3 regions of the Serratia sp. UGAL515B_01 genome follow, and region 2 is predicted to be linked to each of the others. Evidence: predicted binding sites of a transcription regulator. Region 2 holds the regulator's gene; each other region holds the start of a gene.
The links. Region 2 encodes LexA, which represses DNA repair genes until DNA is damaged. Its sites were predicted from a motif close to TNCTGTATGTACATACAGNA; they were not measured.

Region 1 (5,823 bases), 2.0 Mb from region 2:
CCCATGGCAAATACGTACTGGGCATCAGCATAGCCTTGTTCTACCAGGGTTTGAGTGACATCGATAAAGTCATTAAAGGTATTTTTCTTTTTTAATAATTTGCCGTCTTCATACCAAAGCTGCCCCAATTCGGCGCCACCACGAATATGTGCCAATGCGAAGACGAAACCACGATCCAAAAGACTAAGGCGACTGGTACTGAACGCTGGATCCATGCTACCGCCATAGGAACCGTAAGCGTATACCATCAGCGGATTCGCACCATGAACAAAACGATCGGCTCGGTACACTAATGACACCGGTATCTCTACACCATCACGCCCTTTCACCCAAATACGCTCGCTACGGTAGTCTTCCGCCGTAAAATTTTTGACATCCTGCTGTTTGAGCTGCTCGCGCTCACCGCTATCAAGATTTAATTCGTATAAGGTGCTTGGTGTCGTCATAGAGGAATAGCCATAACGCAGCAGCACAGTTTCTGGATCTGGATTATAAGCTAACCACGTGACATAGGTCGGGTCGTCAAATGCAATACTTTTTTCTTCGCCAGTATGCCAGTGAATTTGCCGTAATCGCGTTAGACCCGCTATGCGTTCCTCCACAACCAGCCAGTCACGGAAAAGGCTAAACCCTTCAAGCATAACGTCGCTTCGTGGGGCGATCAGCTCTTGCCATTGCTCTTCATCAGCTTGATCACTCTGATACAGGCCAAAATTCTTGCCATCCTTATTCGAGCGAATAAAGAAATGTTGGTGATAATGATCGATAGCATATTCATGATCTTTACGCCGTGGTACGAATATCCGGGGCTTAGTATCAACCCCATTTGTATCCAGTAGAAGAATTTCAGATGTTGTCGTGCTGCTGAGATGGATCAGGATAAATTGTTCAGACGTGGTTTTTTCCAGGCTGACATAAAAAGTGTCATCCAGTTCTTCATAAATGAGCGTATCAAGCTGCGGATCGCTCCCTATCTGATGACGATAAACCTGATAGGGCAGCAATGTTTTGGCATGTTTACGAACGTAATAGATTGTAGATGAGTCATTCGCCCATTCAAAACTGCCAGAGGTGTTCTCCAATACCTCATCGGCCCAACTATCATTGGTCAGATCCTTGAAACGAATGTCGTACTGGCGGCGCGATAAGAAATCCTCAGCCACGGCCAGATGCTGATTATCAGGACTAACGTCTAAACCGCCAAGCATATAGTATTCATGCCCTTCGGCGCGTAAATTGCCGTCAAGCAAGGTGTCCCACTGTTCACTGGATGCTTCAGGTTGACGAACATATATTGCATATTCATTGCCTGGTTCATAACGGGTCTGATAACGAAAACCACGCTTGACGTAAGGCACCGAATGCTCTTGTTGCGGAATGCGAGCGACCATTTCCTGATACAGAGTTTCACGCAATGGTTGCTGCGGACTCAACTGTGCCTCAGTGTAGGCATTTTCAGCATCAAGATAGCTCAATATATCGGGGTCTAAACGTTCATCATCACGTAACCAGTAATAGTCGTCTACACGAGTATCGCCGTGTAGGGTGATTGGATAAGGCCGTTTTTCAGCTTTAGGAGGTGTCATCATTGCTAAATCATCCGTTTAGATTGATAAAAGCAAGAGTGACACGATCCTTATTAAATTAACAAGCTATGCAGCTAGAGTAATTCGCGTTTTTTCTCGTTAACGTCATTTTCAATCCCTTGTCTTACATCTACCGGAATTTTCAACGACTGCGCCAACGCATCAAGATAGCTGCGCTCCATGAAATGGTCGACATCAATAACCATGCAGCTCAGGTAATATACCTCTAAGGCTTCATCTTCATTCTTCACGCTTTGTGTGATCAATTCGGGGTTCAGTGGCTGATCAATAGCTTGTTGCACCCAAGCTTGGGCCTCACTCCCTAGCTGCAATTGCTCAAGACTATGGTCAATTGCGCGTTTTTCGTCTGCATCTATGTGACCATCGCTTTTAGCAGCGAACACCAATGCCTGCACCAAACGTTTGGCACGCAGATCTAAAGGCGACCTCTGCTCAACAAATTGTGGTTCTTGTTGCTGCTCCTCTCTGACACGTTGCTTATATTTGTTCCACAACACAGCACCAACCGCTGCACTGCCACCAATAATCAGTGCGTTTTTACCGTATTTACTTACCATTTCACGAGAGGATTTATTCGCTAACAAAACACCAACTAGCCCGCCTAACGCAGTTGGGGCCAATAACTTTCCAATCCCTTCAGTACCACCCGTTGACTCTTTTTTGTCACCCAGCATAGATTGGATCTGTTGCAACCAGTTATTTTTCATTCCTACCTCTAACAAATTGAATATAGTGGCTCGCAAACACCTCCGAGCCAACTTGGCCAGCGTTCCTCAGATTATGGTATTATTTGTAAATAAATGTATTGTCGCTACAAATTTTTGTCGCTAATGACCGAATAGATTGGGGTTGTAAGTAGCCAGCAACGGGACAGGCCTTACCGAAAGTCCCTCTACTGAGTTGTGTCATTTGAAACACATGATCGACTAAAAGTTGTAACTGGAGTGCATCTGGATGCAGGAACTCTTCTGAATTGAAAGTAATAGTCTGATAAGAAAGGATTAAAGTTTACTGAAAGTAATAACAAATAACTTTTCCAAGCCTGGATAGATCTCTTCAATGAGCTGTTTTTAGCTCGCTAAGGGACATATTTTCTTGTCTCGCATGTTCTTTAGTTAGAGCATCAAGATGTACCGCCATTACCGATTTGATCTCAACAAAACAAAAAACACACCAGCTTCATTGCGACTGACGCGTAATACTTCGCCCGGTTCGAAATGCGATTCACTGGCGTCACGGATAGTAATGATTTTGTGACCAGCCATAATACCTTGCTCGAAGCAACTGAAAAGGTTAAGGCACGCAGCGTTAAAATCCTATATGAACCCACCCTGCTCGTTGCAGGAGGATGAGCTACCTGCAACGTAAAACTAACTGATTATGTCGCGTATCACGCGGCCTGTTCTCTTGGCTCTGCGTCTTCTTCCGAGAGAAGTACCATTTTATCCGTTTTGCTTTTAGCCGGTTTTTTTACGGTTTCTTGTGGGGCTGCACCACCACGCAAAATCTGAGATAACATATCTTTATTTTCTGCCAAGAAAAGGCTTAGCGCTTCACGCTGTTCTTCTTCCAACGTAACAGGCGCTTGCTGCAACCATTCGCCAAGGCCGTCAGCCAGATCGAGCATCTTGTCATAGGCATCGGCTTCTTTCTTGTTTGCGAAAGTCATTTTTTCCTCACCGTTTCTGACTACTACATATTTCACTTCAACAGCCATGAACGTTTCCTCAAAGGTTATATACTCATCATACTAAAGTTGCAGAGGCGTTAGCTGCGCACGATTACTTTCCCCTTTAGGGCCATAGCTAACAGCTTTCAAAGCGGCTCTCAACAGATTTATCACCCCAGGCACACAGTCATCCTGGGGATTCATGAGCTGGCCGCCTTTCCGCAACTCGAATTAATCAGAGCAAGGCACTGTGATTTTATACAGTATAAGGTACTTTCACAGCAGGTCGCAAGCAATCCATCATTTATTATTTCAACAATCGCACTTTGCAACTCTTACCTTTTATTTTTCCCTGCTGGAGCTGTTGTAATGCTTTGCGCGCACTCGCCTTGCGGATGGCCACATAAGCGTGTACCGGGAACATGTCGATCTTCCCGACCTCTGCCGCAGTCAGTCCAGCTTCTCCGGTCAACGCGCCAAGAATATCACCTGGGCGAATTTTAGCCTTGCGGCCGCCATCGATGCACAGTGTGACCATTTCAGCTTCAAGGGGAGTGTTTGGAGCTCCGCTCAATTCAGATACCGGTGCCCACTTCACGGTCATCTGCAAATAGTCCTCAAGGGCATGAACGCGTACCATTTCCTGTGGCGTACACAAGCTGATGGCTAACCCATTCAAACCCGCTCGCCCGGTGCGGCCAATGCGGTGAACATGCACTTCCGGATCAAACGACAGCTCGTAGTTGACCACTAACGCCAACTCTTTGATATCGAGACCACGAGCAGCAACATCGGTCGCCACCAGCACACGGCAACTCCGGTTAGCAAAACGCACCAGCACCTGATCCCTGTCCCGCTGTTCCAGATCGCCGTGAAGCGCCAACACGCTAATGTCACGACTTTCGAGCGCTTCAAACACGCTCTGACAGTCACGCTTGGTGTTGCAGAATACGACGCATGAGGACGGTTGATAATGGCGAAGGGCCGCAACCAGAAGTGCAGGGCGTTGATCTTGTGTAGTTTCATAGAAGCGCTGTTCGATATTTGTTTGCTCTTCCTTATCCGCAACTTCCACATTCAGAGGCTGGCGTTGCACGCGGGCACTGATGCGTTCAATACCTGCCGGATAAGTGGCAGAAAACAGCAAAGTCTGACGTGTTTGTGGGGTGTAACTGATCACATCATCAATATCGTCCGCGAAACCCATATCCAGCATACGATCGGCTTCATCAAGCACCAGTACTTTCAGATCGTCAAGTACCAGGGTTGTTTTGCGTAAATGTTCCTGCACACGGCCTGGCGTACCCACCACGATATGGGGAGCATGCACCAAAGAGTCGAGCTGTGGTCCGACCGGTTGGCCGCCACAAAGGGTCAATATTTTGATGTTCTGCGTGAAACGGGCAAGACGACGTAACTCTTTACTGACCTGATCGGCAAGTTCACGTGTCGGGCAGAGGACCAGCGCCTGCGTTGCCACTTGGCTAACATTGATTTTATCCAGCAGGCCAATACCGAACGCCGCTGTCTTACCGCTGCCGGTTTTTGCTTTGGCACGTACATCCTGTCCTTTTAATATGGCAGGTAACGCTGCGGCCTGTACCGGCGTCATTTCGGCATACCCCAGTTCGTTGAGGTTGGCCAACTGTTCAGCTGGCAGTGGCAGGGAGGAAAAAGAAACTGTGCTCACGGCAATGACTCTTATATGGCAGGTGAAAAGGTGGCGCGGCCATTGGGCAGGCGCCGGATCTGGCGCAGATGATAACAGATTTCTATTCATCCCCTCGATTTAAGTGCAGCCTTGCTGCGTACGCAATCGTTTTCGCATATACTGCGCACTCATTGTCAGACCGTATTAATTCCTACAGAATCAGGTACGAAACTATGTTAACGATTGGAACCGCCCTGCGTCCTTCTGCTACGCGTGTCATGCTGCTCGGTTCAGGCGAACTGGGTAAGGAAGTGGCCATTGAATGCCAGCGTTTAGGGTTAGAAGTGATCGCTGTAGATCGCTATGCCGACGCCCCTGCCATGCATGTAGCACATCGTAGCCATGTCATCAATATGCTGGACGGCAATGCACTGAAAGCAGTGATCGAGCAAGAACGTCCCGACTATATCGTGCCAGAGATTGAAGCTATCGCCACCGATATGCTGGTTGAACTGGAGCAACAAGGCCATCGCGTAGTACCTTGCGCTGAAGCCACACGTCTTACCATGAATCGTGAAGGTATTCGTCGCTTAGCTTCAGAAACCTTAGGATTGCCCACTTCCAGCTACCAGTTTGCGGATAGCAAGGAGAGCTTCCGTCAAGCGGCGGCAGAAATTGGTTATCCGTGTATCGTCAAACCGGTCATGAGCTCATCGGGTAAAGGCCAAAGCCTGATCCGTGATGAACAGCAATTGAATACCGCCTGGAATTACGCGCAGCAAGGAGGTCGTGCCGGTGGTGGGCGGGTGATTGTCGAAGGATTAGTAAAATTTGATTTCGAGATCACCTTGTTAACTATCAAAGCCGTTGATGGCATCCATTTCTGCGCTCCAATC
Region 2 (5,823 bases):
CCACATGGTGCAGATGCTGTTTAGCCTCTTCCAACGTTTTCACCCCGCCGTTGATGGCGATAGTCAACGCCGGGAAATCACGTTTTAACTGATAAACACGCGGATAGTCCAACGGTGGAACTTCGCGGTTTTCTTTCGGGCTCAGGCCTGAAAGCCAGGCTTTACGGGCATGAATGGTGAACATATCGCACTCGCCACGCCCTGCAACCGTAGCAATAAAATCATACAAGAAGGCATAACTATCCTGCTCATCAATACCAATACGGGTTTTCACCGTAACCGGTATAGATACGACATCGCGCATCGCTTTAACACAATCCGCCACCAACGTGGCCTGCCCCATCAAGCAGGCACCGAACATACCGTTCTGCACACGATCAGAAGGGCAACCCACGTTAAGATTGATCTCATCATAGCCACGCTGTTCTGCCAGTTTGGCACAGTGTGCCAGTGCCGCGGGGTCGCTCCCCCCCAGCTGTAACGCTACCGGATGCTCTTCTTCGCTGTACGCCAGATAATCCCCTTTGCCGTGAATAATCGCGCCGGTGGTCACCATTTCGGTATACAACAGTATCTCTTTGCTCAGCAAACGATGAAAATAACGGCAGTGGCGGTCGGTCCAGTCCAGCATCGGGGCAATGGAGAAACGATTGGCGGCGTATTTGGAAATGTTGATTTCTTTCGTCATGCTGAGTTACTGGCTACCTGAAATGTCTAGGATTCAACAACCGGTGCTCAGCACCGATGTCGCTAAGCGGCTATTATAGCGACAATTTTGGAGCTTGGGAAAAACACCATTTATCTAGGCAAGAATAAAGAGGGCTGATTGAAGCAAAATAGGCTGTGAATAGCGACAGTAAATATTGCAAATTTGAAATACGACAAAACTTGTAAATAGTCTGTTGAGAACACGTTAGCCATGTGAAACAGAACAACCCTCGGCGACTGCGCTTAAATATGATAAAATCGACTTCTTTACGTACCGGGATATCGGGATATTTGCCATGAACCCAACCAACCAGGAAAAGCTGCTCGCGCAGGCTGAACAACTCTGTCAGCAGCGCAACGTGCGACTAACCCCGCAACGGCTGGAAGTATTACGCCTGATGGCTGAGCAGCCCGGTGCCATCAGTGCCTATGACCTGCTGGACCTGCTGCGTGTGGCGGAACCTCAGGCAAAACCGCCTACGGTATACCGTGCTCTGGATTTCTTACTGGAGCAGGGGTTTATCCACCGCGTTGAGTCAACCAACAGCTATGTAGTATGCCATCACTTTGAACAACCGATGCACACATCTGCGCTGTTTATCTGTGATCGTTGTGGACTGGTTACTGAACGCACCACCGAAGGGATGGAAGAAACATTACAGAAACTCGCCCAGGAATCAGGGTTCGTATTACGGCACAGCGTGGTTGAAGCACACGGTTTATGTTCCCCTTGTGTTGAAATAGAGGCTTGTGAGAATAAACACGATTGCAATCACGATCACAGCATTGTGACAAAGAAAAAATAAATAGACCGGGAACACCTTATGTTCCCGTTATCGAATGCGGGATGAGGTCCCTGATTAGGTATCAATGCTCCCTTTCTACCGGCCAGATTAATTGGCAATTATCTTGCTGAGAACCAGGTTCCGTGAAGACGATGGCGGTGCCACATCCACCACAATACAATGCCCCGAAGTGCCAGAAATACGGTCAAAGCCAACCATAAACCATGATTACCTAATACAGGCAGGGTCAGTAGGGTAACACCATAGCCGATCGCCGCCACCGCCATACTGTTGCGCATCTCGGTACCACGGGTAGCACCGATAAACATGCCGTCCAGTAAATAACACCAAACACCCACCAGAGGTAGCACCACTTGCCAAGGCAGGTAATGGCCAGCCAGCGCACGAAGCTCAGGCAATGAAGTCAATGCAGCCACGATCTGCTGCCCGGCAAGCAAGTAAATGACGGCAAAACCACAGGCAACCAAGCACGCTTGCCGACAAGCGGCATGCCAAACCTTGCGTAATCGACGATCGTCATGTGCGCCATAGGCATAACCCGAGTGCGCCTCTACGGCGTAAGCAAAACCGTCCAGCGCGTAGGCGGTAAACGTCAGCAAATTCATCAGCACCGCATTGACCGCCACCACGCTCCCTCCCATTCTGGCCCCTAATAGGGTAATGGCAGCAAAACACAGTTGCAGTAATAGCGAGCGCAGCATAATGTCACGGTTAAGCGCCAAGAGCTGGCGCAGATTACCACGCCAAGCTGTGAGTAATATTGCCAGCGAAATCCCGTGTAAACGTAATACCCGTAATGATAACCATAAGCCAAGCATTAGCGTTGCATATTCCGCAATAACCGTCGCTGCTGCAGCCCCTTGCACATTCCAACCCAGTCCCATCACCAGCCAGATATCCAATACGATGTTCAGCAGATTGCCGCTAATCAGTAAAATTACCGGCGCACGTATATACTGGACACCCAGCAGCCAGCCCAACAGCACCATATTGGCTAATGCTGCGGGGGCACTCAACCAACGGACCTCCAGAAATAGTCTTGCTTGTGCCAACACGTCCCTATCGCCACCGACTACATGCAGTGCAAGCGTGATCAACGGCGTACGCAACACCACAATAGCCATCCCTGCCAGCAGAGCCAGTAAGAATGGTTGTATAAAAGTACGCGCCAATTTCCGTGGGTCTTGCGCTCCCAACGCCTGTGCCGCAAGGCCGGTAGTGCTCATGCGCAAAAATAGCATCAGCATAAACAGGAAGCTGGTCACCATAGAGCCGACGGCAACACCACCAAGGTAAATCGGGCTGTCAAGATGACCGATAACGGCTGTATCAACCAAACCGAGCAAGGGAACCGTAATATTGGAAAAGATCATCGGCAGTGCAAGGCGCCACAGCGCTTTGTCGGCATCGCTGGTGAAAGTAGAAAGCAGGCGCATAGCAGTACGTTCTCAAGGCAGGGTCAGTTAAGGATGAGTTAAAAAAGAAATCGCACTAGGGCTGCACGATATACCCTGCTATCTTTCAGGTAACGGCATTGTTTACGCAGCCCTTCAAGTTACAGGGATGTTGGTTACCTGTATCTTGAAGTTACTTGGGTATATTGTCTGTGCATTGAAAGAAGATGGTCGATAAACGTGGGCACCAATACCTGGTAAAACCTTTAGAGCCAGTCACCGTTACGGATCACCCCAACCGCCAAACCTTCTATAGTGAAATTCTGTTGACGCAGATCAACCACTATCGGCTGAAACTCACTGTTTTCCGGCAGTAACTCAACAACGTTACCGTGCTTTTTCAGACGTTTTACAGTAACTTCGTCCTCAATACGGGCGACGACCACCTGGCCGTTACGCACATCCTGAGTTTTATGCACTGCCAGCAAATCGCCATCCAGAATGCCAATGTCACGCATCGACATACCGCTCACTCGCAGCAGAAAATCTGCATTAGGTTTGAACAGGGAAGGATCAACTTTGTAATGCCCTTCGATATGTTGCTGAGCCAGTAAAGGTTCACCAGCAGCGACCCGACCTACCAAAGGCAGCCCCTCTTCATCTTCCATCAGCAGGCGAATCCCCCGAGAGGCACCGGAGACGATTTCGATGACACCTTTACGGGCCAGTGCCTTCAGATGTTCTTCAGCAGCATTTGGCGAACGGAACCCCAGACGTGTTGCGATCTCGGCACGCGTTGGTGGCATGCCCGTTTGAGAAATATGATCGCGAATCAGGTCATAGACCTCTTGCTGCCTGGTAGTTAGTGCTTTCATTCCGCCCCCTGTTTGTTTATACAGTCTTGCTGTGAGTATATACAGGTAAATATAGATTGGGAACCTAAGAATGAATAAAAATCAGGGATTAGCGAACTTGTTCGCAACATTGTCACCTTAACTTCAAGCAAAATGCACCCAAAGCACGGAGCCCCAAACAAACAGCGCCAAAATAATCGTCAAAGATACCGCCGCCGAACCCATGTCTTTCGCCCGCCCCGATAATTCGTGGTAGTCCGCTCCTACACGGTCAACGACAGCTTCAATGGCACTGTTGAGTATTTCGATAATCATCACCAGCATTACCGAACCTATCAGTAAAATCCGTGCTACGGCACCGACATCCAACCAAATCGCCAGTATGATAGCCAACACGGCAACAACCAGCTCCTGGCGGAATGAGGCCTCGTTGTGCCAAGCTGCTGATAAACCTTTATATGAATAACCAACGGCTTTCACAATACGTTTTAGACCAGTGATTTGATTTGCCATGGTAAGGGGACCTTTCTCAGCGGTAAATGATAGAACCGTCACCAATTCAGGATACAGCAAGGCATTTTTTGAGCATAAGGCTAGCCCTGCCATAGTGGTCAGCGCTGCAAGCTGACACACATACGGTATAATCTAATTAAGTCTATCCATTGCCTGGATGGTTCTGGATTTCCCAACACCACAGACCTGTTACCCGGTTTCTGGTATTCTTGCGGCGCATTGCTAACAAGAGGCTTCACGTTGTTATGTCAGGTTGGCGTAAAATTTATTATAAATTATTGAGTTTACCAATGAAATTATTGGTAAACAGTAAGGTTATCCCTTCAGATCCGGTCATGGAGTTAGGGTTAGACCCCTCACGGCCGATTTTGTATGTTTTACCTTATAATTCCAAGGCGGATTTACTGACTTTGCGCACCCAGTGCCTAGAGCAAGATCTGCCCGATCCCCTTAAACCACTCGAAATAGACGGTATCGTACTGCCTAGCCATGTGTTTATTCACGATGGTCCGCGCGTATTCCGTTATTACACGCCGAAAGAAGAGTCGGTAAAGCTGTTCCACGATTATCTGGATTTACATCGTAACAACCTAGAGCTTGATATTCAGATGTTGCCGGTATCGGTAATGTTTGGCCGTTCCCCAGGGCGTGAAGGCCAAGGTGCGCCGCAACTACGCCTGCTGAACGGGGTACAGAAATTCTTTGCCGTATTATGGTTAGGGCGAGACAGCTTTGTCCGCTTCTCTAATACCGTGTCTTTACGCCGAATGGCGACCGAGCATGGCACAGATAAATCTATCGCGCAGAAACTGGCTCGAGTGGCACGTATGCACTTCGCACGCCAGCGTTTGGCCGCAGTTGGGCCAAGCCTGCCTGACCGTCAGGATCTGTTTAATAAACTACTGGCTTCCAAAGCGATTGAAAAAGCCGTCGAAGACGAGGCTCGTAGCAAGAAGATCTCTCACGAAAAAGCACAACAAAATGCAATTGCATTGATGGAAGAGATTGCTGCTAACTTTTCCTATGAAGCGGTGCGCCTGTCTGACCGTGTGCTCAGCTGGACCTGGAACCGTTTGTATCAGGGTATCAACGTCACCAATGCTGAGCGCGTGCGTCAATTGGCGCAGGACGGCCACGAGATTGTCTATGTTCCCTGTCACCGTAGCCATATGGACTACCTGTTACTTTCTTACGTGCTCTACCACCAAGGGCTGGTACCACCGCATATTGCTGCCGGTATCAATTTGAATTTCTGGCCTGCTGGGCCGATTTTCCGCCGCTTGGGTGCGTTCTTCATCCGTCGGACTTTCAAGGGTAATAAACTCTATTCGACGGTGTTCCGTGAATATCTTGGTGAGTTGTTCACTCGCGGCTACTCAGTAGAATACTTTGTTGAAGGTGGGCGTTCCCGAACTGGCCGCCTGCTGGAACCCAAAACCGGTACTCTTTCGATGACCATTCAAGCCATGTTACGAGGAGGTACTCGGCCAATTACGCTGGTGCCAATTTACATCGGCTATGAGCACGTGATGGAAGTAGGCACCTACG
Region 3 (5,823 bases), 710 kb from region 2:
AAAGTCATTAAGCTTTTTTGTGAAAATAAATATACCTTCATAATTTTGATATGCCGGGTGTAAATCCCCGGCTGGCTTTCACTAGATCTATTTCAGGGATGACAATAATGAAAAGTTCCTTTTCATGGTGTTTTATTGCGGTATCACTATTATCTTCCACCGTTCAAGCTGCTGATGAAAACGTATTTTCCTCATCTTTTTTCAGTGATAGCCATGCTGAAATTTCACTGAAAAATATCTGGAAATACCTCAAGGAGGATTCTGCTAATCCCAAAAGAGTTCATAACGCTTGGGGGCAAGGGTTGGCGCTAAGCTATCAATCCGGTTATCTGGCAGATACTCTCGGTGTTAATCTTGATTACTACAGTGCGGTAAAACTGGGAGCCAGCGACTATTTCAACAGTCGTGGAGTGCTGTATAACAATGGGCCAGGTAATGATAAAAGTAATGCAACTGGCTTCAGCAAGATTGGTCAACGCTATGTCAAACTTAAAGGTGAGGTTGGTGGTGCTGCGCTCAATGCACAGTGGGGTTGGCAAACTTTGCATGACTATGGCGTGCTTACTAACTCCACACATCTTTCACCCACCGCTTACCTCGGCTGGTCGGGGGGGATAACGGGGGCTGGACTTTCTTTACGCGGTGCCTACGTTGAGCGCTCCATGGAGCGGAACTCTCCAGACAGCCTGCGTTTGCAAACCAATGATAGGCGTTTTATTAACCACCTTGCTACAGGAGAGCTGGGTTATAAAAATGACCTGTTTAATGGGCAATTGATTTATGGAGAGTCGCAGAATTACTTACGTCGTCAGATCCTACTCCTAACGATTAAACCCGCTAAAAAACTCAGTCTGAGTAGCCAGATTTATGCCACCCAGGCGTTGGATGATTACAAAGTGATGGCGCTGGACAGACGTAATTTTGATCGTACCGCTAATCACTATGCCTTTGATGTTAAATGGAAGGAACCTCGTTGGAACCTTAAGTTGGGGGCCTCCTACACACGGGCAGCGAAAGGAGAAGGCGAACTCGGTTTTTTTCCGCGGCAATTGACCAGAAACTCACGCGGCTCTTACACCTCAATGTCCCACGTTGGCGAGGACTATCTGCGTGATGGTGAAACTATGTTGGCAGTGCTGGCCGAGTACCATATTACCCCAGAGTTTAGCGCAGGTATTACCGGCAACTATGGCCAGTTTAACTACCAAGGGACGATGGTGCACACGGGGGAAGTCAACGCTTTTGGCAGTTGGGCTCCTTCGCATCCTGCGCTGAAAAATTTGAAGATTTTCAGCAGGATCGGTCCAGGTTGGTCCTATAAGAATGTGAATAAAACGCCAGTGATATCCGAAGGGCGTTATTTCCGTTCCCATTCTCTTGCTGCCGAGTTTATCGCCGAGTATCGCTTTAAACTGTTTTAGGCTATGCCTCTTAACTGTTCGTGGTGCCGTCGCAGACCCAAAAGCCCATTATCAAGGGGGGGAGGGCAGAGTGGCCCTCTGCTCAAGCCCGATAACACAGAGAATAGGCTTTTGGGGCGCGACCCTACGGGCTGACGCCATTTGCGCGCAGAACAAGGCGTGAGCCGTGAGGTTGGGTGGACCCAATAAGCGGCGAACAACGCAGCAATGCGCGCAAATGACCGCCAACGGCGCTCGCGTACAGTTAAGGGACACAGCCTGGTCTTTTTTATCGGTGCTGCGTCTTCCTGAATGAAAATAGACTGGACACCCATACAGCATCACTTTAACGTTGCATGCAACAAGCGCGACACGTGCTGGGATCGTATAGCTAATGGGAGGCAGGGTGGATACCAGTTTGGTTTATGGTATTGGTGGGATGGCGATAGGTTTGCTGCTGGGATGGCTGATGGTTAGCCTGAGGGCTCAGCAGCACAGCGCCAAATATGAAACCGATCTGCGCTTGCTGGAACAATCTCTGCGGCAGACACAAATCGAAAACGATACCTGCCAAGAGAAATTACAGCGCAGCGATCAGCAACTGCGGCAAAACGATCAGGAATTACGCACGCTGCATAGTCAACTCGCCGCTGGGCAGGAGAGGCTACAGCAACTCAATCACTGGCGTAATGAGTGCGAATTATTGAATCAGGAGCTACGGGCGCAGCGTGAAGTCATCAGTGCGCAAGAGGCCGAATTGCGTGAAGTGACGATTCGTCTGGAAGAGACCCGCATGGCGGCGGAAGAAAAACAGCGGTTACTGATCAATAGTGAACAGCGCCTGAACACTCAGTTTGAAAACCTGGCGAACCGGATTTTTGAAAACAGTGGACGCAAGGTGGATGAACAGAATAAACAAAGTTTAGACCGTCTGCTGTTGCCCTTACGCGAGCAGTTGGACGGTTTTCGTCGTCAAGTGCAGGAGAGCTTTGGTCAGGAAGCCCGCGAACGGCATACGCTAACTCACGAAATCCGTAACCTGCAGCAACTGAATGCGCAAATGGCGCGTGAAGCACTCAATCTGACCAAAGCGCTGAAAGGGGATAACAAAACGCAAGGCAATTGGGGAGAAGTAGTACTGAGTCGAGTGTTGGAGGCCTCTGGTCTGCGCGAAGGGCATGAGTACGAAACCCAGGTTAACGTACGCGTGGATCATCAAAGCCGTATGCAGCCCGATGTTATTGTGCGTTTGCCTCAGGGCAAGGACGTGGTGATAGATGCCAAGATGTCTTTGGTGGCCTACGAACGTTACTTTAACAGTGGGGACGATACTGAGCGTGAGGGCGCATTGAATGAGCATATTGCTTCGCTGCGTGGGCATATCCGCCTCTTAGGCCGGAAGGATTATCAACAATTGCCGGGCTTACGCTCACTGGATTACGTGTTGATGTTTATCCCCGTGGAGCCTGCATTTTTACTGGCGATAGATCGTGAACCTGACCTGATCGGTGATGCGTTGCGGCACAATATCATGCTGGTGAGTCCGACCACGCTGTTGGTCGCTTTGCGCACTATTAGTAACCTGTGGCGTTATGAGCAACAAAGTCAGAACGCACAGCGAATTGCCGATCGTGCTGCACGGCTGTATGACAAGATGCGCCTGTTTGTTGACGATATGTCTGCATTAGGGCAAAGCCTGGATAAAGCTCAGGGCACTTTTCGCTTGGCAATGAACAAACTTAGCGAAGGTCGTGGTAATCTTATTGGCCAGATTGAAGGGTTCCGGGCGTTGGGGGTCGAGGTTAAACGGCCAATTAACCCGCAATTAGCTCAGCAATCAGATATCCAAGATGATAATGAGACTCCCGCAATGCGATACAATGAGAGTGTTGCATTACAAGGTAGAGGCGATGAAGACGCCGAAGAACCTGGTTCCACCGCGTAGTAGGTGGGGTATTTTGCGGCTTTCTGGTACACTCCTTGACACTAAATTGACTGAATAGCAGGCAGGACAATGGTAGATCAAACGCAGGAAACCACCGATTTTGGCTTTCGTACGGTAGCGAGAGACGAAAAGCAGGCCATGGTGGCAAACGTTTTTCACTCTGTGGCGGCAAAGTATGATGTGATGAACGACCTGATGTCGTTTGGTATCCACCGGCTTTGGAAGCGTTTTACCATTGATTGCAGCGGTGTGCGCCGTGGTCAACGCGTGCTGGATCTGGCCGGGGGAACTGGCGATCTGGCGGCCAAATTCTCGCGTATGGTTGGTGAACAAGGACAGGTAATACTGGCGGACATCAACGACTCGATGCTTAAAATGGGGCGTGAAAAACTGCGCGATCGTGGCATTGTCGGCAATATCAGCTATGTGCAAGCAAATGCTGAAACTCTGCCATTTCCTGATAACTATTTTGATTGCATCACCATTTCCTTTGGCTTACGTAACGTGACCGACAAAGATAAGGCACTGCGCTCTATGTTCCGCGTGTTAAAACCGGGTGGTCGCCTGCTGGTTCTCGAGTTCTCCAAACCGTTGATAGAGCCATTAAGTAAAGCTTACGACGCTTATTCCTTCCATGTGCTGCCTAAAATTGGCGAGCTGGTGGTAAAAGACCCAGACAGCTACCGCTATCTGGCTGAGTCGATCCGTATGCATCCCGATCAGGATACGCTCAAAGGTATGATGAGCGCGGCTGGTTTTGAAAACGTCACCTATTTTAATCTGACCGGTGGCATTGTTGCATTGCACCGGGGCTTTAAGTTCTGATGATGGAAATGCCGATGCTGCTAACTCCGTTACTGACTGGTGTGCTGGAAACTTCCCTCAATAGCCTGCTGTTTCGCGACCGCAGTATGAAATCTGTGCGCCAACGGTTGCTAGGTAAGATACTGCGCATCGAATTGCAGGAGCTTTCAGCTCCTTTGGTATTGATCTTCAGCGAGCATCGGGTAGATGTGCTCGGGCAGTCTGAAGACCATGCAGATTGTACTTTACAAACCCGAGTGTCGGCTTTGGTGAAACTGCGTGATCGTCAGCAACTCTCGCCAATGATGCGTAGTGGTGAATTGATCGTCGAAGGTGATATCCAAGTGTTACAGCAGTTGGTAGCACTGCTCGACCTGGCGGAGTGGGAGCCTGCGGAGTGGCTTGCACCTTATATCGGTGATATTGCCGCGCAAGGGCTTAGCCAGATTGCCAGTAAAGGTCTTGGATTGGTAAAGTCGGGCTGGCAAAGTCAGCAACGTTATATGGCAGAGGCGTTGACAGAGGAGTGGCGTATGGCTCCAGGGACGCTTGAAGTGATCTGGTTTAACGAAGAAGTTGATGCCGTAGCTCGCCAACTAGAAGCGCTGATTGTCCGCATGGACAAATTGGAGGGCAAACGATGACTCCTGGCGAAATATGTCGTTTCTATTTGATCGTCAACGTTTTGCTCAGCTATGGTCTGGATGAACTGATCCCCAAAATGCGTTTGACGCTTCCATTGCGCATTGGTCGGCGTTTCCTATTCTGGATGCCGAATCGTCATAAAGACAAAGCGTTGGGTGAACGCCTACGTCTTGCCTTACAGGAATTGGGACCCGTGTGGGTTAAATTCGGGCAGATGATGTCGACGCGCCGCGATCTTTTCCCCCCGCACATTGCCGATCAACTGATGCTGTTGCAGGATCGGGTTGCTCCTTTTGATGGTGTATTAGCGCGCAAACATATTGAATTAGCTATGGGGGGGCCGCTGGAAAACTGGTTCGAGGATTTTGAGCAGCAGGCGCTGGCTTCAGCTTCAATTGCTCAGGTGCATACCGCACGGTTGAAAAGCAACGGGCAGGAAGTCGTCCTGAAAGTGATTCGCCCGGATATTGGACCGATTATCAAGGCTGATGTGCGTTTAATGTACCGCTTGGCAGGCTGGGTGCCAAAGCTGATGCCAGACGGCCGCCGTTTGCGTCCGCGTGAAGTGGTTCGTGAGTATGAGAAAACCCTGCTCGATGAATTGAACCTGTTGCGTGAGGCGGCTAATGCCATCCAATTGCGTCGTAATTTCGATGGCAGTCCAATGCTTTATGTACCCGAGGTTTACTCTGATTACTGCCGTGAAAGTGTCTTGGTGATGGAGCGAATTTACGGTATTCCAGTGTCGGATATTGATGCCCTTGAAAAACAGGGGACCAATATGAAACTGCTGGCAGAGCGTGGGGTTCAGGTGTTTTTTACCCAGGTATTTCGCGATAGCTTCTTCCATGCTGATATGCACCCCGGCAATATCTTTGTCAGCTATGAGCATCCTGAGGATCCCCTTTATATCGGTATTGACTGTGGGATCGTTGGCTCTCTCAACAAGGAAGATAAGCGTTATCTCGCAGAGAATTTTATCGCTTTCTTTAACCGCGACTACCGTAAGGTTGCTGAGCTGCACGTCGA

Region 1: a site for LexA is predicted at 3,523-3,542, ahead of OK023_RS06640 (YebG family protein). Genes of this name have one in related genera too.
Region 3: a site for LexA is predicted at 1,722-1,741, ahead of rmuC (DNA recombination protein RmuC). Genes of this name have one in related genera too.

What each region holds. Positions count from the first base shown of each region.
Region 1 covers NZ_CP109901.1:1,432,410-1,438,232, reverse strand. The annotation lists gene OK023_RS06655 (S9 family peptidase) at 1-1,589, opposite strand, end outside; gene OK023_RS06650 (tellurite resistance TerB family protein) at 1,661-2,314, opposite strand; partial or broken gene yqfB (N(4)-acetylcytidine aminohydrolase) at 2,609-2,872, opposite strand; gene OK023_RS06640 (YebG family protein) at 2,998-3,324, opposite strand; gene dbpA (ATP-dependent RNA helicase DbpA) at 3,584-4,966, opposite strand; gene purT (formate-dependent phosphoribosylglycinamide formyltransferase) at 5,161-5,823, shown strand, end outside.
Region 2 covers NZ_CP109901.1:3,479,377-3,485,199, forward strand. The annotation lists gene dusA (tRNA dihydrouridine(20/20a) synthase DusA) at 1-688, opposite strand, end outside; gene zur (zinc uptake transcriptional repressor Zur) at 1,005-1,514, shown strand; gene dinF (MATE family efflux transporter DinF) at 1,613-2,950, opposite strand; gene lexA (transcriptional repressor LexA) at 3,175-3,783, opposite strand; gene OK023_RS15710 (diacylglycerol kinase) at 3,907-4,275, opposite strand; gene plsB (glycerol-3-phosphate 1-O-acyltransferase PlsB) at 4,521-5,823, shown strand, end outside.
Region 3 covers NZ_CP109901.1:4,193,067-4,198,889, forward strand. The annotation lists gene OK023_RS18965 (histidine phosphatase family protein) at 1-11, shown strand, start outside; gene OK023_RS18970 (OprD family outer membrane porin) at 108-1,421, shown strand; gene rmuC (DNA recombination protein RmuC) at 1,807-3,345, shown strand; gene ubiE (bifunctional demethylmenaquinone methyltransferase/2-methoxy-6-polyprenyl-1,4-benzoquinol methylase UbiE) at 3,415-4,170, shown strand; gene OK023_RS18985 (ubiquinone biosynthesis protein UbiJ) at 4,185-4,793, shown strand; gene ubiB (ubiquinone biosynthesis regulatory protein kinase UbiB) at 4,790-5,823, shown strand, end outside.